DNA from 2 places in the Mesorhizobium sp. LMG17149 genome. Region 2 is predicted to be linked to the other one. Evidence: predicted binding sites of a transcription regulator. Region 2 holds the regulator's gene; the other holds the start of a gene.
The links. The regulator LexA, encoded in region 2, represses DNA repair genes until DNA is damaged. The targets are predictions, from matches to a motif close to TGTTCNNNNTGTGTTCNG.
Positions count from the first base shown of each region.

Region 1: NP945_RS06010 (2'-5' RNA ligase family protein) is a predicted target of LexA. The motif match lies at 9,176-9,193, and genes of this name have one in related genera.

Region 1 is NZ_JANIFL010000002.1:558,556-569,918, reverse strand. Features, by position in the region: gene NP945_RS06050 (substrate-binding domain-containing protein) at 106-1,041, opposite strand; gene NP945_RS06045 (fumarylacetoacetate hydrolase family protein) at 1,386-2,543, opposite strand; gene NP945_RS06040 (FAD-binding oxidoreductase) at 2,782-4,062, shown strand; gene NP945_RS06035 (ABC transporter permease) at 4,166-5,050, shown strand; gene NP945_RS06030 (ABC transporter permease) at 5,047-5,916, shown strand; gene NP945_RS06025 (ABC transporter substrate-binding protein) at 5,901-6,971, shown strand; gene NP945_RS06020 (cupin domain-containing protein) at 7,267-7,875, shown strand; gene NP945_RS06015 (ABC transporter ATP-binding protein) at 7,865-8,950, shown strand; gene NP945_RS06010 (2'-5' RNA ligase family protein) at 9,234-9,857, shown strand; gene NP945_RS06005 (nuclear transport factor 2 family protein) at 9,983-10,336, shown strand; gene NP945_RS06000 (SRPBCC family protein) at 10,430-10,909, opposite strand; gene NP945_RS05995 (helix-turn-helix transcriptional regulator) at 10,906-11,262, opposite strand.
Region 2 is NZ_JANIFL010000004.1:448,944-460,306, forward strand. Features, by position in the region: gene NP945_RS11425 (AMP-binding protein) at 1-1,572, shown strand, start outside; gene kynA (tryptophan 2,3-dioxygenase) at 1,569-2,405, shown strand; gene kynU (kynureninase) at 2,477-3,724, shown strand; gene lexA (transcriptional repressor LexA) at 4,134-4,874, shown strand; gene NP945_RS11445 (ComEC/Rec2 family competence protein) at 4,868-7,330, opposite strand; gene gltX (glutamate--tRNA ligase) at 7,433-8,857, shown strand; gene gltA (citrate synthase) at 9,043-10,371, shown strand; gene lpxB (lipid-A-disaccharide synthase) at 10,419-11,363, opposite strand, start outside.

The DNA of each region.
Region 1 (11,363 bases), on a different contig from region 2:
GCGACATGAGTGGAAGGCTGAGCGTTGCACATCGCGTGCGAAGGGCTCGGCGAAATGGAGAGCCAGTCGCGACCGTTGGGCGGCCGCGACTGCTAGGATTGGATGTTACTTGCCGGACAGGATGTCATCGTAGATTTGCGCGGTGTCTTTTTCGTAGAGCGCGCCGGTGATGACGTTGAAGCCCGGAGGAATGCCGCCGGCGGCCATATTGGCCAGCGAAAGCGCGACATAGCTGGTCGCCTGCGGGTCCTGCCACTGGCCGGCATTGACATAGCCGTTCAGCACTTCCTGGGTGGTGTCGAGCGAATTGCCCCAGCCGACGACCGGGATTTCGCCCGGCTTGATGCCGACCTGGTCGAACACCCGCTTGATCGAGCCGGTGACGAGATCGCCCAGGCCGATGATCGCCTTCACCTTGGCCTTGTTGGCCGTGAGGTAGTCGACCATGCGGTTGATCACTTCAGCCTGATCAAGCGTGGCTTCCGTGATTTCATAGGTGATGCCGAGCGGCTCGAAGACGCTCTTGATGCCTTCTTCTTCCTGCACGCCATAGGTGGCGCCGGGGATTTCGACCGGCATCCAGACGAAGTCGCCTTTCTTCACCAGGCCTTTGTCGACCAGATACTGCGCCCAATGCTTGCCGAAGGTGACATTGTCGCCGCCGACATAGGCGTTGAAGTCGGCCTTCGGATCAGGCGTGTTGAAATTGATGATCGGCACTTTCGCCGCACGCGCTTCCTTGACGATCTCGATCAGGCTGCCCGGATCGGGGCTCGTCGTGACGATACCGTCGGCCTTGGCGGAGAGGGCGGCGCGAACCGCTTCCTGCTGCGAGGCGACATCGCCATTGTGGAACGAGGTGTTGACGGTGTTGCCGGTGTCCTTGGCCCATTGCTTGGCGCCGGCCAGGAAATAGGTCCAGACCGGATCGGCCGGACCGCCGTGCGAAATCCAGTAGAACGTCTTGGCCTGTGCCGCTGCTGGTACCACCATCAGCGCCACCAACAGGCCGTATAGAACGAGTCTTAGCCGTGTCAGCATTTGATTTCCTCCCGTTTGTAGATCGTCAGTTCAAAATCCGTCCCTTGTTCCGCGTCTTTTTGCCAGCGCCGGTTGAAGGCGTCAGAGCATCCCCTTTTTCGACGGATGGCAAGCCTCCATCTGCCAAGCCTCCATCTGCAGGTGTAGTGGGCGCCTGACGGGGCGTCATCAGCGGTCCCATCAGATTGCATCAGCTGAGGTGATTTTCCGACTGTCGGATAATTGGCGTGATTGTTTAGGGTCGCGCGAACGCGGCCTGCGCCGACAAGGGTCACGCCGGCGACCATCCTACGCCCACGGGACCAGGTCCGCAGCGCTTGGCAGGGCGTCGACGACACCAGTTGCTAGATCAGATCGGCTCTGGCCAGCTCCCGCATCAGATGGCTGGCGCCATAGGTCCAGTGCGGACAGTCGGGCGAGAGCCGCACCCGGTTGACCAGCGCACCGAATTTCTCCGACGAGATGGTGACGATGTCGCCGACCTTGTGGGTAAATCCCTTGCCCTTCTCGCCGCGATCCTTGGACGGAACGAACATGGTACCGAGATAGAGCGCCAGCCCGTCCGGATACTGGTGGTGCGGCCCCATGGCCGCGGCGACCAGTTCCTCCGGCGAGCGGCTGATCTCGGCCATCGAGCTTGCGCCCTCCAGCGAGAACCCGTCCTCGCCCTCGACTTTCAGGCGCACGACGGCGCGCTTGACGTCATCGATGGAGAATTTGTCGTCGAACAGGCGGATGAAGGGGCCGAGTGAGGCCGAGGCATTGTTGTCCTTGGCCTTGCCGAGCAGCAGCGCCGAACGCCCTTCGACGTCGCGCAGATTGACGTCGTTGCCGATAGTGGCGCCGACGATCCGGCCGCTGGAGGCGGCGATCATGGCGATCTCGGGTTCCGGATTGTTCCAGGTCGACACCGGGTGCAGCCCGACATCGGCGCCGAAGCCCACCGAGGCCATCGGCTGGCACTTGGTGAAGATCTCGGCATCGGGGCCGATGCCCACTTCCAGATATTGCGACCAGGCGCCGCGCGAAATCAGCTTGGCCTTGATCTCCATCGCTTCGGGCGAACCGGGCTTCAGCTTCGACAGGTCGTGGCCGATCAGTCCGGCAATGTCGGCGCGGATGGCATCGGCTTTTTCAGCCGAACCACGCGCCTGTTCCTCGATCACCCGTTCCAGCAGGCTGACGACGAAGGTGACGCCCGATGCCTTGACCGCCTGCAGGTCGACCGGGGAGAGCAGGTAGGGTTTTGCTGGATCGCGCCCGGTTTCAAAACTGTTGGCGGCGATGTCATCGAGCGATCCGATCGGTCTGCCTTCGGCCGAGCGGACATGCCCAGCCGGGTCGGCCATCTCGCAAAGGTCGCGCATGGTTGGTGCCGCACGCGAGGTGATGTCGAAGACCGTGCCATCGCGCACCGCGACGACCAGCGGGTATGCGGCATCGCTGCTTCTGGCGCGTCCGACAAAAAGGCCCTCTGTGGGCAGGTGGGTCGGGTTCGTCATAGCGCTCTGTCCTCTGAGTGATCGACAATGTGGCAAAGTGATCGTCAATGTGGGTTGGCCGGATCGGCGCGTCACTTTCACCGGATTCCCGGCAAAGGTCTATCCCGTCGCGGGCGATCGGAACTCTGGGTCTCCGATCGTCTTCGGCGGCAGTCCACAGACGAAAGCCACGGCGCTCTTTCAAAATTGTGAAATTCTGACTAGGATTTTCACCAATCGCAGCGCAGTCAGGTGACCTTTGGCGACAGCATTCTCCGATCCGATCTGGCGCAAGCCACAGACAGCTTCCACGTTTCAATCGCTTCCCAATGGCGAACGTGTCGATCTCGCCATTGTTGGCGGTGGCATCATGGGCTTGTCGACCGCCTTGCATGCCGCCCGGCTTGGCCTGTCGGTGCAGGTGCTGGACGCCGGCGAGATCGGCCAGGGCGCATCGGGCTTGAATGGCGGTCAGGTCATTCCCGGCCTGAAATACGATCCGGAATGGCTGCTGGAGCATTTTGGCCCGGAGCGCGGCGAGGCGCTCGTCAATTTCGCGGCGTCGACCGCCGATGCGGTGTTCGAGCTGATCCGCGACGAGAAGCTGGCGGTGCCGTTCGTCCGCAATGGCTGGATCCAGGCGGCGCACACGGAGGCCGCGCTGAAGGCGGCGGCGAACCGCGACCGGCAATGGCACGCGCGTGGTGCCGACGTCCGGTTGCTCGATGCAGCGGAGATCGCGGCCAAGACCGGTGCACAGGGCTATCTCGGCGGCTGGCTCGACCGCCGCGCCGGTGTCATCGATCCGCTTGCCTACACGTTGGAATTTGCCCGGGTCGCGACCGCGGCTGGAGTGAGGATAGCCGGACACCAGAAGGTGGTTCGGCTAGACAACAGCGCCGGCGTTTGGCGTGTTTCAACTGAAAACGGGGTGCAATTGCAGGCAAAGGCGGTCGTGCTGGCGACAAACGCTTATACGGACGGTCTGATCCCCGGTCTCGCTCAGACGATCGTGCCGCTGCATTCCTTTCAGATCGCCACAGCGCCGCTGTCGCCCGATCTGGCGGCCACGATCCTGCCGGAAGGGCAGGCGGTGTCGGACTCCAGGCGCATCCTCGTCTACTACCGCAAGAGCGCCGACGGCCGGCTGGTGCTTGGCGGCCGGGGTCGCATGGCGCTGCCGACGAGCGCCGGCGACTGGGCGCATCTCGAGCGGGCGCTGCGGCGGCTCTATCCCGTGCTGTCCGGTGTCGCCATCGAGAAGCGCTGGTTCGGCCGCGTGGCGATGACGCCGGACCACCTGCCGCACATCCATGAGCCGGAGCAGGGCCTGCTGGCCGTGGCCGGCTGCCAGGGTCGTGGTGTCGGCCTGATGACCGCTCTTGGCGAGCGCATCGCCGGCTATCTCCAGAGTGGCGACGCCAGGCAATTGCCTTTCCCGGTCTCGCCGATCCGGCCGATCCCGTTTCACGCCTTCCGCCAGGTCGGCGTCGCCGCGACCATCGCCTGGTACCGGCTGCTCGATGCGTTGGAGCGCTGACCCGGGCGCTTCATCTCCTTGGGGTTCTGTTAGGGGATTCTACTTGACAGTTTCATGAATATGAAAAACTCTAAGCTAATTTCAAATTCCGATAGGCAGGTCGATGTCGACCCTAGTTGCAACATCAGCGCCAGAGGCCCGGTCTTCTCAGGGCTTCCGGTTCGCCATGCTGCTGCCGGGCGCTCTGGTCACCTTCCTGCTGATCCTGTTTTCCCTCGGCCTCGTGCTTTTCCTCGCCTTCCGCGGCAATGACGGCTCGCTGCTCGGCTCCGGCTTCACCGTGGCGAATTTTGTCACCGTGGCGTCCGATCCGCTGTACTGGACGGTGACGCTGCGCTCGCTGATCATTGCCGCTCTGGTCACGCTGGCGACGGTCATCACCGCCTATCCCGTCGCCTACTACCTCGCTTTCCACGCCGGCCGGCGGCGTGGCCTGCTGCTGTTCCTGGTGACGCTGCCGTTCTGGACCAGTTATCTCCTGCGCGTCTTCGCCTGGAAGATCGTGCTCGCCTACAATGGCGTTTTGAACTCGGCACTGATCGAAAGCGGGATCTGGTCCGAGCCGACATTGGCCTTTCTCAACACGCCGGCCGCCGTTGTCGTCACGCTCGCGCACGCCTATGCACCGTTTGCCATCCTGCCGATCTATGTGGCGCTGGACACCATCCCGAAATCGCTGATCGAGGCCGCTTCGGACCTCGGCGCGCGGCCATTCACCTCGTTCCGCCGTGTCGTGCTGCCCAATTCGATGCCGGGCGTGCTGGCGGCAGCCCTTGTCGTCTTCGTGCCGACGGTGGGGGACTATGTCACGCCGGCTCTGGTCGGCGGCCCGGCCAGCACCATGATCGGCTCGCTGATCCAGGCGCAGTTCGGCAAGGCCAATGACTGGCCGTTTGGCGCCGCACTCTCCGTCGCCGTCATGCTGGTCATCCTTGCCGTGGTGCTGGTCGCGCGTTTCGCCGACCGCAGATTTGGCAGCCGCACATGAGCACTGCACGCGCGCAGGGAGGCGGCCGCTGGCTCGGCGTCTACGTCGTCGCCTATCTGGTCTTTCTCTATCTGCCAGTGCTGCTGATCCCGCTGTTTTCCTTCAACAACTCGATCCAGGCAGCGTTTCCGCTGCAAGGCTTCACCTTGCAATGGTACGCGACTTTGTTCGGCAATTCGGCGCTGACCGGTGCACTCTTGAACAGCCTCGCCATTGGCGCCATCGCCGCCACGGGTGCGACGCTGTGCGGCATCACCGTATCCTACATGGACCTCTATGGCCGCTCGCCGCTGGCCGCCACCATTAGCGCCATCGCCCGGCTGCCGATCCTGATCCCGGGCGTCATCGTCGGCATATCGCTGCTGATCCTCATCAACCTCATCGGTCTGGGGCCATCACGCATCGCCATCGTTCTCGGCCACATATTGGTGGCGCTGCCGACGACCGTGGTGATCATGCGCAGCCGCTTCGCCGCCATCCCGAAAACCATTCGCGAGGCTGCCCTTGATCTCGGCGCCTCCGACTGGACGACATTCCGGCGGGTCATGCTGCCGCTCAGCCTGCCGGCCATCATTTCGGCCTTCATGCTGGCCTTCCTGATCTCCTTCGACGAATTCATCGTCGTCTTCTTCCTCGCCGGCACCGAGCCGACGCTGCCGCTCTACATCTGGAGCCAGCTGCGTTTTCCCCGGTCGCTGCCGACGGTGATGGCGCTGGGCACGTCGATTCTGGCGGTGTCCTTCGTCATTGCTGCAGCAGCTGAAATCCTGCGCCATCGCGGCTTGTCCGCCACGGCGCCAAAGCCCGCGGATCCATCACAACCAAAACAAACCAAGAGAGGAGAACTGCAATGGCATTCGACCTGAAATCGATCTCTGCAAAGACTGTTTGCGCTGGATTGACGGCGTTCGCGATGGCGCTGTCGTCGACCGTCGCTTTCGCCGGCGACAAGCTGCAATATTTCACCTGGTCGGGCTATGAACTGCCCGATTTCAACAAGAGCTTCCTCGCCGCACACCCCGATGGCGTCGAGGCCTCCATCTTCGGTGACGACGATGACGCCTTCACCAAGGTCAAGGCCGGCTTCCGCCCCGACATCGCGCATCCCTGCTATGACAAGGTGGCGCGCTGGAACAAGGAAGGCCTGCTGCAGCCGATCGACACCAAGCGCATCAAGAACTGGGATTCGATCTTCCCGGTGTTCAAGAACCTGCCCGACCTGCAGGCCGGCGACGGCAAGGTCTGGATGGTGCCATGGGACTGGGGCAACACCTCGATCCTCTACCGAACCGATCTGGTGAAGAACCCGGAAGCGAGCTGGAACCTGCTGTGGGACAAGCAGTATGCCGGTCGCATGGCGACGATCGACGCCGTGCACGACACGCCGGTCGTTGCCGCACTGCTGGCCGGCGTCAATCCGTTCGACATGACGCCGGAGCAAATGGACAAGGTGGCCGAGAAGCTGCGCGAGCAGCGCCCGCTGCTCTCCAACTACACCACCGACATGACCTCCGTCGAACAGGCGTTGGCCAGCGGCCAATTGGTCGCCGCCATGACTTGGAACGCGTCCGCCACGTCGCTGAAGAAGCAGGGCGTGCCGGTCGAGTTCATGAAGCCGAAGGAGGGCATGCTGACCTGGGCCTGCGGCTTCGTCATGCTCAAGGACGCCAAGAATGTCGATCTTGCCTATGACTTCATCAACAGTCGGCTGGAGACGGATTCCGGCAAATACCTGATCGAGGCCTACGGCTATGGCAGCTCGACCAGTTCGACCTTCGCTGCGGTGCCGAAGGAGGAGCTGGAGAAATTGCAACTGCCATCCGACCCGGAAGTGATGCTCAAGACCACCATCTTCACCGGTCCGATGAAACAGAATGACGACCTCGCCAAGATGTTCGAAAAGGTCAAGGCGGGCGGGTGAGTTTCAACCGTATTCGAGGCGACCAATTGCCGAAGTTTGCGCTGCCCCTCACCTGCCTGCCGGCATCCTCTCCCCGTATAGTGACGGGGAGAGGGACGCTGTCATCGCCCATTTCGCCAATCATCAGCGTTGCAAGGATGGCGCCGGCGTTGCGGCCAGCCACTTCTCCCCGTCACTATACGGGGAGAAGTGCCCGGCAGGGCGATGAGGGGCAGCACTGACGCCCGATAGCTATCCAACCCTGAAGCCGGCCTTGGTCGCCACCGGCCCTAAGCACTGCAATAAGGACTAACAAATGGACATGCTGGACGAACCGGCTGAGAAGCCAAAGGACGATGCCGACATTCGGGTCGGCCGGCGCGTACGGGCGCTGCGGCTGGAACGCAACCTGTCGCTGGCCGATCTTGCGGCAAAAGCCGGTGTGTCGATCGGTGCTTTGAGCCAGATCGAGCGCGGTATGTCCTCACTGCGCGTCAAGGTGATCTGGCCGCTCGCCGCCGCTCTCGACATCGAGCCGTCGGCGCTGATCGCCGACGGCAACGATGCCGTCAGCGATCTCTATTGTGTGCGTGCCGACAAGCGGCGGCAGATCCCGGTGAAATCGGAAGGCATTGCCAAGGCGCTGCTGTCGCCCCCGGGCGCGACGCTGACCGGCATGCTGGTGACGGTGGAAGCCAGCGGCGGCACGGCCGAGGCCTATGCCCATGCCGGCCACGAATTCGGCTTCGTGCTGGCCGGCGAGGTCGAACTGGTGGTGGATTCGACAAATTACGTGCTGAAGGCCGGCGACAGTTTTGCGTTCAAGAGCACGCTTTTGCATGCCTTCCGCAATCCGGGCGCCGAGCGTTGCCAGATCCTCTGGGTCAACACCACGAAGCCGTCCGAGGTTCGCGATGGCGCCTGATCCACTTGTGCGGCTGCAGGCGGTCTCGAAGATTTTTCCTGGCGGCATCGTCGGGCTCGACGCCGTCGACCTCGACATTATCAGCGGCGAGTTTGTCACGCTGCTCGGGCCGTCGGGTTGCGGCAAGACCACCAGCCTGCGCGTCATCGCCGGTTTCGAAAGCCCGTCGAGCGGCAAGGTGTTGCTCGATGGTCGCGATATCACGGCCCTTCGGCCCTTCGACCGGCCGGTCAACACCGTGTTCCAGGATTATGCGCTGTTCCCGCACATGAATGTCGCCGAAAATGTCGGCTTCGGTCTGTCACTGCGCAAACTGTCTGGAACCGAACAGGCAAAGCGCACCGGCGAAGCACTCGACATGGTCGGTCTCGCCGACAAGCTTGGCGCCCGCGTCTCCGAACTGTCGGGCGGCCAGCGCCAGCGCGTCGCGCTGGCGCGTGCCATCGTCTGCGAACCACGCGTGCTGCTGCTCGACGAGCCGCTGTCGGCGCTCGATGCGCATCTGCGCGAACAGATGCAGGTTGAACTGAAGCGGCTGCAGTCGCGGCTCGGCACCACCTTCGTCATGGTCACCCACGACCAGACCGAAGCGCTGTCGATCTCCGACCGCATCGTCGTCATGAACAAGGGCCGCATCGAGCAGATCGCGCCGCCGGCCACCCTTTACGACCGGCCCGCCACGAAGTTTGTGGCGAGCTTCATCGGCACCATGAATCTCCTGCAATCGCGCTTCGTCGGCCGAGACGGCGATCGCCTGCGCTTCGCCGCCGGCGCCCTGCCGCTGGAGGCTATTTCTGAAACTAGCGAGGCACCTGCCGAGGGCGCCACCCGCACCATCGGCGTGCGTCCGGAGGATTTGCTGGCGATGACCGAGGCCGCGCCCGGCACCGCGCCGGCGCGCGTCAACAGCGTCGTCTTTCACGGTCGCACGCTGCGCCTTCATGCCGAACTCGGGCAGGGCGCGCCTGTTGTCATCGATGCGCCGCGCCAGGCCGAGGGTTCCCAATTCAGCGTCGGAGACGTGGCGCATATCAGCCTGCGCCGTGGTGCCAACTGCCCGGTGCTACCAAGCTAATTTTGTCGACGTTAAATAACCGGAGCACACGCCGCGCGGTGGCTACAAGCCGTCGGTCAACGGCCGGGGGTATGTCGACTGGTCGATCCACGATTTTCGGGAGGTCAGGGCATCATCGGCTACGGATCGTAGGGTTCGGCCCCTGCTCGAAAATGCTTGCTCCGCCGTTAAGCTTGCGGGCGCTGATGCGGAAACCATTAGCGCCGGTTTTGTTTTCACTTGATTCGTTCCCTTTTTGTTCTAAGCTTCTCGGCTTGATACAATCTGCCGGACGAGATCGGTTGTGAGTGGGAAATTTTCATACGGAACCGCGAAGAACGGTCAGACCTTTTTCCGATTTGAAGGACAGAGCCCGATCCGGGAGCCGCATCTGTTTTACGGATTTCTCGTTGAAGACCCGGTCAATGCCATGCTGCGGCGCAGGGCTGAGCACTACAATCAGGAACTGAGATTGCGGGGATGGCTGACGCCAACCGATCAAATGCACATATCCCTGATCGGCCTTGGCGACGGCAAACAGAAGCGTGTGGTGGAGATCGCCCGCCATGTCGGCTTGCTGATGCAAGCCACACCATTCGATGTTTGCTTCGACCGCCTGTCGGCTTTCGGCGGCGGGGCGCTGGTGCTTCGCAGCAGCGACCATTCGCCGACTTTGCAAGCCTTCTGGCGCAAGCTCTCTGCCGTAATTGACGACAGCCCGCTAAAGCCATTCATCACGACCTCGCTGGAGCCACATGTCACGCTGCTTCGCGACAGGAGGGGCGTTCCAAAAGTGCGGGAACGGATCGTTGAGCCGATATCCTGGACAGTGCGGAGTTTTTCGCTGATCCGTAGCCACCAGGGTGAATACAAATGTCCGGCGACCTGGCAATTGACCGGTCAGGACGATTCCCTAGCCGGCATGTGAGAAATCGTCGTCATACAGCCGCTATATCAATCGTCCTGACACGGCTTGTCAGCTGTAGTGCCGGCAATGGTGGCAGGCCAGCAAGCTGTTCCCCATTTGCAGTGCGTCTGACAGGAGGAACACAAATGACCATCGCGGAAATTGCCAAAGATTTCACCGAACTGCTCAAGCAGGGCGATAACGAAGCTGCTGCCGAGAAGTACAATGCCGATGATATCGTCAGTCTCGAAGCCATGGCGGGGCCGATGGCCATCTCCCATGGCAAGGAGGCTCTCAAGCAGAAGGGCCAGTGGTGGCAGGAGAACAACGAAGTGCATGGCGGCTCGGTCGAGGGCCCCTATGTCAACGGAGACCAGTTCGCGGTGCGCTTCAAGTTCGACATCACGCCCAAGGCCACCGGCGAGCGCGTCACCATGGATGAAGTTGGCCTCTACACAGTCAAGAACGGCAAGATCACCGAAGAGCGCTTCTATTATTGAGGCGGAAATGCCACCGGGAGACTGCTCTCTTCGCTCCCGGGTTGAAAACAAGCATGACGGCCAAGACAACGTCCTGGCCGTCATGTGGGAAGATCAGATCGTCTTCACGTACTGCGCAAGCTGATCGGCCGCCGTGCCCCAGCCGTTGAAGAAACCCATCTCCTCATGGTTGTTGCGGGTCGCCTCGTCGCGATGGATGGCGGTGGCGGTGTAGCGCGTGCCCTTGCCGTCCGGCTGCAAGGAGATAACAGCGGTGATGAAGGGTTCCCCTGACGGCCGGTAACCCGGCAACAATGCATCCGTCCACACCAGCCGCTCGTTCGGCACGATTTCGAGATAGCAGCAATGGCGGTCGTTGACCTCGGTTCCGTCGGGCGACTGCATGCGCGTGCGGAACAGCCCGCCCGGCCTGAGGTCTATCTCGCAGTCGGTGATCATCCAAGGCTTCGGCGTGAACCATTGCTTGACGTGCTCCGGCGTCGTCAAGGCGCGCCACAGCAATTCGCGCGGCGCATCGATGACGCGCTCCAGCACGAGGTCCAGTCTGGGATCCGGCTTGAGGGGATAGATCATTTTTCTGTCTCCTTGAGGGTCATCACATAGGCGTCGAACTGGTCGAGGCGGCGCTCCCACAGCGTGCGCTGTTCGGCCAGCCAGTTTTCGGCAAGCTTCAGCGGCTCGGGCGCCAGTTGATAGGTCCTGACCCGGCCGGTCTTTTGCGAGCGCACCAGCCCGCAACCTTCGAGGATTTTGAGATGTTCGATGAAGGAGGGCAGGGCCATGTCGAACGGTTGGGCAAGCTCGCTGACCGAGGCAGGGCTGCGGTTCAGCCGCTCCACCACGCGTCGCCGCGTCGGATCGGACAGTGCGCGAAAGATGCCGTCGATCGGCGGAGGGCTCGGAGTTGTGGTCTGAAGGCTTGTCATTGGTTGGTCCTGAGGCGCTGTCAAAATACTTAGGGAAATTCCTTAGTGTTGGCAAGGGCAAAACCGAAGGCATGCCGGGGAGCGCTGGCAAAGCGCGCAGA
Region 2 (11,363 bases):
CCGGAGCAATGGCCTGAAATCCTGCTCGACGGCTTCGACTATCCCGAACGCCTCAACGCCGGTGTCGAACTGACCGACAGGCTGGTCGAGAAAGGCCTGGGCGACCACACCGCGCTGATCGGCAATGGCCGCCGCCGCACCTACAAGGAACTGTCCGACTGGACGAACAGGCTGGCCCACGCGCTGGTCGAGAATTATGGGGTCGAGCCCGGCAACCGGGTGCTGATCCGTTCGGCCAACAACCCCGCAATGGTCGCCTGCTGGCTGGCTGCCACCAAGGTTGGCGCCGTCGTCGTCAACACCATGCCGATGCTGCGCGCCGGCGAACTCGCCAAGATCGTCGACAAGGCCGAGATCACCGTCGCGCTCTGCGACACCAGGCTGATGGACGAGATGACCGCCTGCGCCAAGGACAGCGCATTCCTCAAGCAGGTCATCGGTTTCGACGGCACCGCCAACCATGATGCTGAACTCGATCGTGCCGCTCTCGACAAGCCGGTGACGTTCACCGCAGTCGACACCGGCCGCGACGATGTTGCCCTGCTCGGCTTCACCTCGGGCACAACAGGCGTTCCGAAGGCGACGATGCATTTCCACCGCGACCTGCTGATCATCGCCGACGCCTACGCCCGCGAAATCCTGGAGGTGACGCCGGACGACATCTTCGTCGGCTCGCCGCCGCTGGCCTTCACCTTCGGCCTTGGCGGACTCGCCATCTTCCCGCTGCGCTTCGGTGCGGCGGCGACGCTGCTGGAGCAGGCGACGCCACCCAACATGATCCACATCATCGAGACCTACAAAGCGACGATCTCTTTCACCGCGCCGACTGCCTACCGCGCCATGCTGAAGGCCATGGATGAAGGTGCCGACCTGTCATCGCTGCGCGTCGCCGTTTCGGCCGGCGAAACCTTGCCTGCTCCCGTTTTCGAAGAGTGGACACAAAAGACCGGAAAGCCGATCCTCGACGGCATCGGAGCCACCGAGATGCTGCACATCTTCATCTCCAACCGTTTTGACGACATGAAGCCCGCGTCGACCGGAAAGCCGGTGGGCGGCTACGAGGCGCGCGTCGTCGATGACGAGATGCGCGAGGTGCCACGCGGCGCGACCGGCAGGCTTGCGGTGCGCGGACCGACCGGCTGCCGCTACATGGCCGATGACCGGCAGAAGGAATACGTGCGCGACGGCTGGAACCTCACCGGCGATACCTTCACGCAGGACGAGGACGGCTTCTTCCATTTCGCCGCCCGCTCCGACGACATGATCGTCAGCGCCGGCTACAACATTGCCGGACCCGAGGTCGAGGCCGCACTTCTGTCGCATCCGGATGTCGCCGAATGCGCTGTCATTGGCGCCGAGGACGCCGAGCGCGGCCAGATCGTCGAGGCGCATGTCGTGCTGGTGCAGGGCGTCGCGCCCGACGCCCTCACCACCAAGCGCCTGCAGGACCATGTCAAGGCAATGATCGCGCCCTATAAATATCCGCGATCGGTAAAATTCATCGCCGCCCTGCCCAAGACCCAGACCGGCAAGATCCAGCGCTTCCGGCTGCGCACGGAGAAAATCGATTGAGCGAGCCATACGATCCGGCGTCCGAAGGCGCCCAGATGTCGTTCAAGGAGCGCATGTCCTACAGCGACTACCTGCACCTGGAGAAAGTGCTGGAGGCCCAGACGCCGCTGTCATCGGCGCATGACGAGATGCTGTTCATCATCCAGCATCAGACCTCCGAACTCTGGATGAAGCTCGCTCTGCACGAGATCGGCGCCGCGATCCGTTCCATCCGCGCCGACCGGCTCGAGCCGAGCTTCAAGATGCTGTCGCGCGTTGCGCGGATCTTCGAGCAGCTGAACAATGCCTGGGATGTGCTGCGGACGATGACGCCGAGCGAATACACCGAGTTCCGCGACGCGCTCGGCCAGTCCTCGGGTTTCCAGTCCTGGCAGTATCGCGCCATCGAGTTCATGGCCGGCAACCGCAACCTGGCCATGCTCGGGCCGCACAAGCACCGGCCCGACCTGAGCGGAAAGCTGGAAGCGATCCTGACCGAACCATCGCTCTACGACGAAGCGCTGCTGCTGCTTGCGCGCAACGGATTCGACATCGGTGCCGATGCCAGGCGCACGGACTGGCGTGAGACGCGAACCGAGAACGAAGAGGTGCTGGTCGCCTGGCAAACCATTTACCGCGATCCGCAGCGCTACTGGATGTTCTACGAACTGGCAGAGAAGCTGGTCGACTTCGAGGATTATTTCCGCCGCTGGCGCTTCAACCACGTCACCACGGTTGAGCGCATCATCGGTCTGAAACGCGGCACCGGCGGCACGTCGGGTGCTTCGTATCTGAAGAAGATGCTCGAGGTGGTGCTGTTCCCGGAACTGTGGACGGTCCGCACCCGGCTCTGACATCGTCGAAATGAAAACAGCGACACGCGGCGGCGGAACACCCTTCGCGAACAACCGGGGACTGACTGACCATGAGTGGATTTCCTGATCTCGCCGCAGTCGAAGCGATGGATGCCACAGATCCGCTGCGGGCCATGCGCGACCGTTTCATTCTGCCGGAGGGGGTGATCTATCTCGACGGCAATTCACTGGGGGCAGCGTCTCATGCCGTTTTCGGCGAGCTGCAGCAGGCGGCAACCCAGGAATGGGCCCAGGACCTCATCCGAGCCTGGAATACGGCCGGATGGTTCGAGATGCCGATCGAACTCGGCGATCAACTCGGACGCCTGATTGGAGCCGCGGCCGGCCAGACCGTCGTCTGCGACACGACGTCGACCAACATCTACAAGGTGCTGCATGCGGCGCTGGAGATGCGGCCGGGCCGGTCGGTCATCGTCGCCGAGGGTGACAGTTTCCCCACCGACCTGTACATCGCCGAAGGCGTGGCCTCGACACGGGACGGCGTCCTGCTGCGCCTCGCGGGCGTCGACGCGCCCACCATCGAAGAGCTGATCGACGAAAACGTCGCGGTGGTGCTGGTCAACCACGTCAACTACAAATCGGGTGAACTGCGCGACATGGCGGCGCTGACGCGCAAGGCTCATGCGGCCGGAGCGCTGATCGTCTGGGATCTATGCCACACCGCCGGCGCCCTGCCCGTCGAGCTCGATCAGGCAAATGCCGATTTCGCCATCGGCTGCACTTACAAGTACCTCAACGGCGGTCCGGGCGCACCGGCCTTCATCTATGTCGCGCAGCGCCATCACGGCGATATCAGCCAGCCGCTCAGCGGCTGGTGGGGCCATGCGCGGCCCTTTGCCTTCGAACGGGGGTATGTTGCCGGCACCGGTATCCGCCGCTTTCTGTGCGGCACCCAGCCTGTCCTGTCGATGCGGGCGCTCAAAGGCGCGCTTGTCATCTGGAACGACGTCGACATGGCGGCATTGCGAAAAAAGAGCGTCGCGCTGACGGAACTGTTCATCCAGCTCGTCGAAGCAAAGTGCGGCGCCTATGGCCTCACGCTGGAGACCACCCGCGACGCGACCAGGCGCGGCAGCCAGGTGTCGTTCCTTCACGATCACGGCTATCAAATCATGCGGGCGCTGATCGAGCGCGGCGTCATCGGTGATTTTCGCGCGCCATCGACCATCCGTTTCGGCTTCACGCCGCTCTATGTCGGCTACAAGGATGTGTGGCTGGCGGTTGAGGTGCTGGAGGATATTCTGCGCACGGGCGCATGGAAGGACCAGCGTTTCGCCGTCAAGGAAGCCGTTACCTGACGCAACGATCTCCGCGATTTGCCGTCGCCGCCCTCACTGCCCGGCAGATGACGGAGGGCTGAATTCCAGCCACAAATGCCAACAGACGTTGGCGTTTTGGCTCCGTTTCGTTCACGGCAAACGAACGTCCCGAAGATTGATAGCGTCCCTTGTGGAGGTCGATCGGCAGATGATGCCAAGCCTTGGGTCGAGGATGAGCCACAGGTCATTAACCATAATGGTTTCAATGTGAGCAGGCGCATTGCCGTGGTTGGCGCCTGTCGATCGCGACCCGCTGGCAAGCCCAAATAATTTCAGCAGCCTTAACAAATTCATTAAACTTTAAACGGTTGCAGAACACAACTGGAACAGATAGTGTTTGTTCTGGGTTTGTTTTTCGATTCTGGTTTCAGGTAATCTGGGGGCCGCCATGCTGACACGCAAGCAACATGAACTGCTGATGTTCATCCATGAACGCCTGAAGGAGAGCGGCATTCCGCCATCCTTCGACGAGATGAAGGAGGCGCTCGACCTTGCCTCCAAATCCGGGATTCATCGGCTGATCACCGCACTTGAGGAGCGCGGCTTTATTCGCCGGTTGCCCAACCGGGCACGGGCGCTGGAAGTGCTGCGATTGCCGGACTCCATCGCGCCCGGCCTCAACGCGGCAAAGAAGTTTTCGCCAAGCGTCATCCAGGGCAGTCTCGGTCAGGGTGGTGCCCTTGGCCGGCAGATCAAGCCGGCGCCTTCGCGGATGCCCTCGCCCGGCAATGATGACGATGCGGTCTCCGCCGTGTCGATCCCGGTCATGGGCCGTATCGCCGCCGGTGTGCCGATCGATGCCATCCAGCATCAGACGCATTCGATCTCCGTGCCGCCGGACATGATCATGGGCGGCGCCCACTATGCGCTGGAGGTCAAGGGCGACTCGATGATCGAGGCCGGTATCTTCGACGGCGACACCGTCATCATCCGCAATGCCGACACGGCGAACCCCGGCGAGATCATCGTGGCGCTGGTCGATGAAGAGGAAGCGACGCTGAAGCGGTTCCGCCGCAAGGGCGCTTCGATTGCGCTCGAAGCCGCCAATCCGGCCTATGAAACCCGTATTTTCGGCCCAGACAGGGTCAAGGTGCAAGGCAAGCTCGTCGGCCTCATCCGCCGCTACTGAGGCGGCTGCGGGTTGGCCGCTGGCTTCTCGGGTTTCTTGAAGGGTGCCAGCCCCCTCGCCTCACGAGAGTATTTGCGTTGCGTGTGCCAGGGCCGATATGGGCTGTTCACCGCGAAGCTGATTGTCGCCGGCGTGGTCGCCGATTGGCGATCGAAGAAGACGGCGGCACTGCCTTTGCGAGCCAGTTGCCGCTTGGTGATGACGAGAACCAGCGGATTGTGACAGGCGTCATAGGCGGTGGCGTCATTGATGACGATCAGCTCGGCGAAGCCGCAGGCTTTCCAGGTGTCCTTGCGGTCCTCGACATAGGCAATGATCGCACCGGACATATGCCTGGCCACGCAAACGCCTGAGGAGCAATAGAACGGCGATCCCGGCGGTAGCTCAACGGCGTCCGCGACGTCGAATTGCCCATCGCTCTTGTCGAACACCTCTGGCACGACGATGGTTTCTGATGTCAGGGCGCGTTTCCAGTTGTCGACGGTGAATTCGTTCGGCCGTTCCCGGCTGACGGCAAGCTCGCCGCCACCGATCGGCAACGCCACCAGCCGGGCGTCTTCCGAGATCAGCACATCCGGCGTGCGCGTATCCGAGACGGTCAGCAAGCCTGCCAGCGCGAATGGCAGAGCAGCGAGCCGCAGCCAAGTTGTCGCCATCGTCGCGATGACCAGGGCAATTGTCACCAGCAGGACAGATTGCTGCGAAATCAGCCCAACCCCATCGACAGGCGAACGTTCGGAGATCCAACCCGATATGGCGATCATCACCGTCAGACCCTTGCCCATCAGGTAGAGGGCCGGCCAATCCAATCCGAAAGGCATCAGCAGCGCGCTTGCGACAGCCAGGAACATGACGACGGTAACGATCGGCATAACCGCCAGATTGGCGAACAGGCTGAGCGGCGACACACGCTGAAAATGCCAGATGGCAAACAGCGTCGTGGCGCTGCCGGCGATGATGGAGGTCATGGCAAGGCCGGTTGCCGCGAGCACGAACTTTCGCGTCAGGAAACCGGGCATGGATCGCTTTGGGGGCGGCGGTCTTGCTTTTCCCGCGCGGTGATCGGCCCAGCCGGCATAGGCGCCGACCAGAGCCGCGGTCGCGGCGAACGACATCTGAAAACTCGGGCCGACCACCTCATGCGGCGACACCACGATGACGGCGATCGCCGAGATCGCCAGATTGCGCATGGTGAGTGCTGCTCGATCGAACAGCACGGCAATCAGCATCACCGCCAGCATGATGAAGCTGCGCTCGGCGGCAACGACGACTCCAGAGATGATGAGATAGGCCGCGATCGAGAACAGTGCGGCGACGGCGGCATACTTCTTGACCGGGCGACGCGCGGAAAAGTCGGGAAACAAGGCGAAGGCGCCGCGCAGCAAGCCCATGATGGTGCCTGCGACCAGCGCCATGTGCAGTCCCGAAATCGAGATGATGTGGTAGATGCCGGTACGTCGCATCGCCTCATTGATGTCATCGGGAATGCCGGCGCGCACGCCGACGATCAGCGCCGCGGCGATCTCGCCTTCGGCGCCGCCGACGCTCGCCCTGATATGGTCGGCGATGGCCTCGCGGGCATTTTCCACGCTAGAGGAAATTCGGGCCGGCAGCGGCATGTCGCCATCATCGCTGACGACAAGCTTGGGGTTGCCGAGAAAGAACCCGCTGCCGCCGATGCCGGCAAAATAGCTGTCGAAGGAGAAATCATAGCTGTCCGGCCGCACCGGCCCAGTCGGCGGCAAAAGCTTGGCATATCCAGTGATGAGGGAGCCTGCGGTCACGTCAGCCGGGATCTTGCGTGCCGAAAGCCGCACCCGTTCCGGCGCATAGCGCAGTTTCGGTCTTGCGGTCGACGTCACGTCGATGGTCAGCCGGATACGGCCAGTTTCCATCCGGTCGAGCGAGACGACGCGGCCGGTCACCTGCGTCGAGATTTCCGAGCCCAACATTTGTGTGCCCGCACGCCACGTCTCGACCTTGGCAGCAAGCAGTCCTAGGGCGCACAAAAGCGCCGCCATGAAACACAGATGGGTCTTTGGCCATGAGCGCGAGACCAGCGCACAGATCCCCGTCAAGATGACAACCGCGACAGGTCTCGCAAAGTCGGGTTCAGCCGTCAGCGAAAAATAGCCGATCGCTCCGATCGCCAGGCAGACCGGCACCAGCAGGAAGGCCACGCCCCGGTCGAGTTCCAGGCTCGCCGCCGTGTTCACGCTGTGGCGCAGGCGAGGCAGTGATGTCAGGCTGATTTGCCGGCGCACGCGAACGATCCTGCCGGTTTCGGCAACAGGAACAGAGGCGGCGACATCCGCTTGCAAGGGCGCCTTGCCGGGATCCGGCACAAGGGGCGATGGCGGCGGTAATGGGGCTGGCCGAGGCGCAAACAGGGACCGTTCGCTGACGCCGATGGCAGCGTCCTCGCCCTGATCCGAGCCCCAGCCTCGTCCAGCCATCGGGTCTGCCCCTTGCGCCCTCGACACCCTATGCTACATGAACGCCGGGCGCGCGAAAGCCCGCGCAACCGCACCCCGCTTCAGATGGTTTCCGAGAGTTCCATGTCCGACAAGGTCGTCACCCGTTTTGCCCCTTCGCCCACCGGCTATCTGCACATAGGCGGCGCGCGCACGGCACTGTTCAACTGGCTGTATGCGAAGCACACTGGCGGCACGATGCTGCTGCGCATCGAGGACACCGACCGCGAACGCTCCAATGAAGCCGCGACGGCTGCCATCCTCGACGGGCTTTCCTGGCTTGGCTTGAGCTGGGACGGCGAGCCGGTGTCGCAGTTCGAGCGTGCGCCGCGCCACCGCGAGGTGGCTGAGGAGCTCGTGCGCATGGGCAAGGCCTATTATTGCTATGCCACGCCGGCCGAACTGGAGGCCATGCGCGAGGCCGCCAGAGCCAAGGGGCTGCCGCCCCGCTATGACGGCCGCTGGCGCGACCGCGACCCCTCTGAGGCGCCCGCAGGCGTCAAGGGCGCCATTCGTATCAAGGCGCCGACCGAAGGCGAGACCATCGTCCATGACCGTGTCCAGGGCGAGGTGCGCTTTCCCAACAAGGATCTCGATGACTTCATCATCCTGCGTTCTGACGGCAATCCCACTTACATGCATGCCGTCGTCGTCGATGATCATGATATGGGAGTCACCCATATCATTCGCGGCGACGATCATCTGACCAACGCCGCTCGCCAGACCGTGATCTACAACGCCATGGGCTGGAACGTGCCGTCCATGTCGCATATCCCGCTGATCCACGGCGCCGATGGCGCCAAGCTGTCGAAGCGGCACGGCGCGCTTGGCGTCGAGGCCTATCGCGCCATGGGCTACCTGCCGGAGGCGCTGCTCAATTACCTGGCGCGCCTTGGCTGGAGCCATGGCGACGACGAGATCATGTCGATCAAGGATATGATTTCCTGGTTCGATATCGGCGATGTCAACAAGGGCGCGGCGCGCTTCGACTTCGCCAAGCTGGAGGCGATCAACGGCGCGCATATGCGCCGCATGAGCGATGCCCAACTGTTCGACATCTTCATCGCTACCCTGCCCTATCTCGAAGGTGGCCCGGCGATCGCCGCGCGCCTGAACGACAGCACCAAGGCGCAGTTGCTGGCAGCGCTCCCGGGCTTGAAGGACCGCGCCAAGACGCTGGTCGAGCTCGTCGATGGCGCGGCCTTCCTGTTCGCCACGCGCCCCCTGCCGATCGACGACAAGGCGGCCCTTCTGCTTACCGACGATGCCCGCAAGATCCTGCGCAGTGCTCACGAAGCTTTGAACGGGCTTGCGAGTGACTGGACAGCCGTCTCGGCGGAGGCGGCGATACGCGAGGTGGCAGCGGCCGGCAGTCACAAGCTCGGCGCGGTGGCCCAGCCTTTGCGCGCTGCGTTGACCGGCAAAAGCACCTCGCCGGGCGTGTTCGATGTGCTCGCCGTGCTCGGCCGCGAGGAAAGCCTGGCGCGCATCTCAGATCAAATCGATTAGGAGCAAACTGGCCCAAGAAGATTGGCATTGAAAGGCGGGTTTCGCAGTGCAACATTAGGCCTTGGCCCAATCTGGCACGCACCTCCTGAAATGCGGTGGCGAATACGCGCATTGCGGTGATTTTCGACGTGTCGCTCTGCAGAATTTTGCCTTTGCCGGCATGAGGAAACAAGAAGGAGTTTGCAATGACCGAAGCTGCGAAAAAAATGGATTTGGGCGGCAAGATCCAGGAGGCCACGGCAACGCTTGCATTCGCCGGCAAGACCCATGAATTCAAGGTGCGAAGTGGTTCGGTCGGGCCTGATGTCATCGACATCGCCTCGCTCTACTCAACCACCGGCGCCTTCACTTACGATCCGGGCTTCACCTCGACGGCAAGCTGCGAGTCCGAAATCACCTTCATCGACGGCGACGCCGGCATCCTCCTCCATCGCGGCTATCCGATCGACCAGTTGGCCGAACATGGCGACTTCCTCGAGGTCTGCTATCTCCTGCTCTACGGTGAATTGCCGACCAAGGCGCAGAAGGACGACTTCGACTACCGCGTGACGCGCCACACCATGGTGCATGAGCAGATGTCGCGCTTTTTCACCGGCTTCCGCCGCGACGCGCACCCGATGGCGGTGATGTGCGGCGTGGTCGGCGCGCTGTCGGCCTTCTACCACGACTCCACCGACATCTCCGACCCCTACCAGCGCATGGTTGCCTCCATGCGGCTGATCGCCAAGATGCCAACGATCGCGGCGATGGCCTACAAATACCACATCGGCCAGCCGTTCATTTACCCGAAGAACGAACTGAACTTCGCCGCCAACTTCCTGCACATGTGCTTTGCCGTGCCGTGCGAGGAATACAAGATCAACCCGGTGCTGGCGCGCGCCATGGAGCGCATCTTCATTCTGCACGCCGACCACGAGCAGAACGCCTCGACCTCGACCGTTCGTCTCGCCGGCTCGTCGGGCGCCAACCCGTTTGCGTGCATCGCCGCCGGCATCGCTTGCCTGTGGGGCCCAGCGCATGGCGGCGCCAATGAAGCGGCGCTCAACATGCTTGGTGAGATCGGCCATGTCGATCACATCCCCGAATTCATCGCCCGTGCCAAGGACAAGAACGATCCGTTCCGGCTGATGGGCTTCGGCCACCGCGTCTACAAGAACTACGATCCGCGCGCCAAGATCATGCAGAAGACGGCGCATGAGGTTTTGGGCGAGCTCGGCATCAAGGACGATCCGCTGCTCGACATCGCCATGGAGCTGGAAAAGATCGCGCTGACCGATTCCTACTTCATCGAGAAGAAGCTCTATCCGAATGTCGACTTCTATTCCGGTATTACACTGAAGGCGCTGGGTTTCCCCACCACCATGTTCACCGTGCTGTTCGCCGTCGCCCGCACTGTCGGCTGGATCGCGCAGTGGAAGGAAATGATCGAGGATCCGCGCCAGAAGATCGGCCGCCCCCGCCAACTCTATACCGGCGCACCCGAGCGTGACTACGTGCCGATCGCCAAGCGGTGAATTGGGAGTAGGGATTGGGCAGTAGGCAGTAGGGACGGTGAACTTCCCTACTGACTATTCCCTCTCTTGACATACCGCATCACCACCTGCGCGGCGATCTCGCCGGACGGTCTGTCCGTCGCCATGCGCCGCGTGATCTCTGCAAATCCATTCTTCTGCCAGGCGCGCATGCCGCTGTCGGCGAACAGGGCTTCCAATTGCCGGGCCAGATTGTTCGGCTTGATGTAGCCGTCGTAGAATTCCGGAATAAGCGCTCGATCCGATATCAGATTGGGCAGCAGCGCCGACCAGACGGAAACGAGGTACGGCGCCAAGACCCGCGCGACCGGGTCGAGCCTGTAGCAGGAAATCATCGGCACGCCGGCCAGCGCCAGTTCCAGCGATACCGTCCCGGACGCGATCAGCGCCGCATCGGCTTTGCCGAAAGCCTGCCATTTGCGCTGGGGATCGACGATGATCTCAGGCTTTTCATCCCAGCGGTTGACGGAGGATTTGACGAGGTCGGCGACATGCGGAACGGTCGGCAGCAGCAGCCGCAGGCGGTGGCCACGCGCACGCAGAATCGACACCGTCTCGCCGAACGGGTCGAGCAGCCGCCGTACCTCGCCACGCCGCGAACCGGGCAGGACGAGCAGGGTCTTGACGCGATCAGGAGAAAGGTCGCGCGGCAGTTCCTGCGCCTTGGCTGCGGCCAGCAAGCCCCCATCGTGGGTCAGGCGATGCCCGACATAGGTGCCTGGTGGCCCGCCGAGCCGCTCGAGCTCCTTGACCTCGAAAGGCAGGATGCAGAGGATGTGGTCGACATAGGGCTTCATCGCCACCGCCCTGCCCGGCCGCCACGCCCACACGCTCGGGCAGACATAGTGGATGATCGGAATCGACGGGTTGGCCGCACGCACCTTTTTGGCGACGCGCAACGAAAAGTCCGGACTGTCGATGGTGACCATGCAGTCCGGCTTTTCGTCGGCAACGGTCTTGGCCAGTTGGCTGAT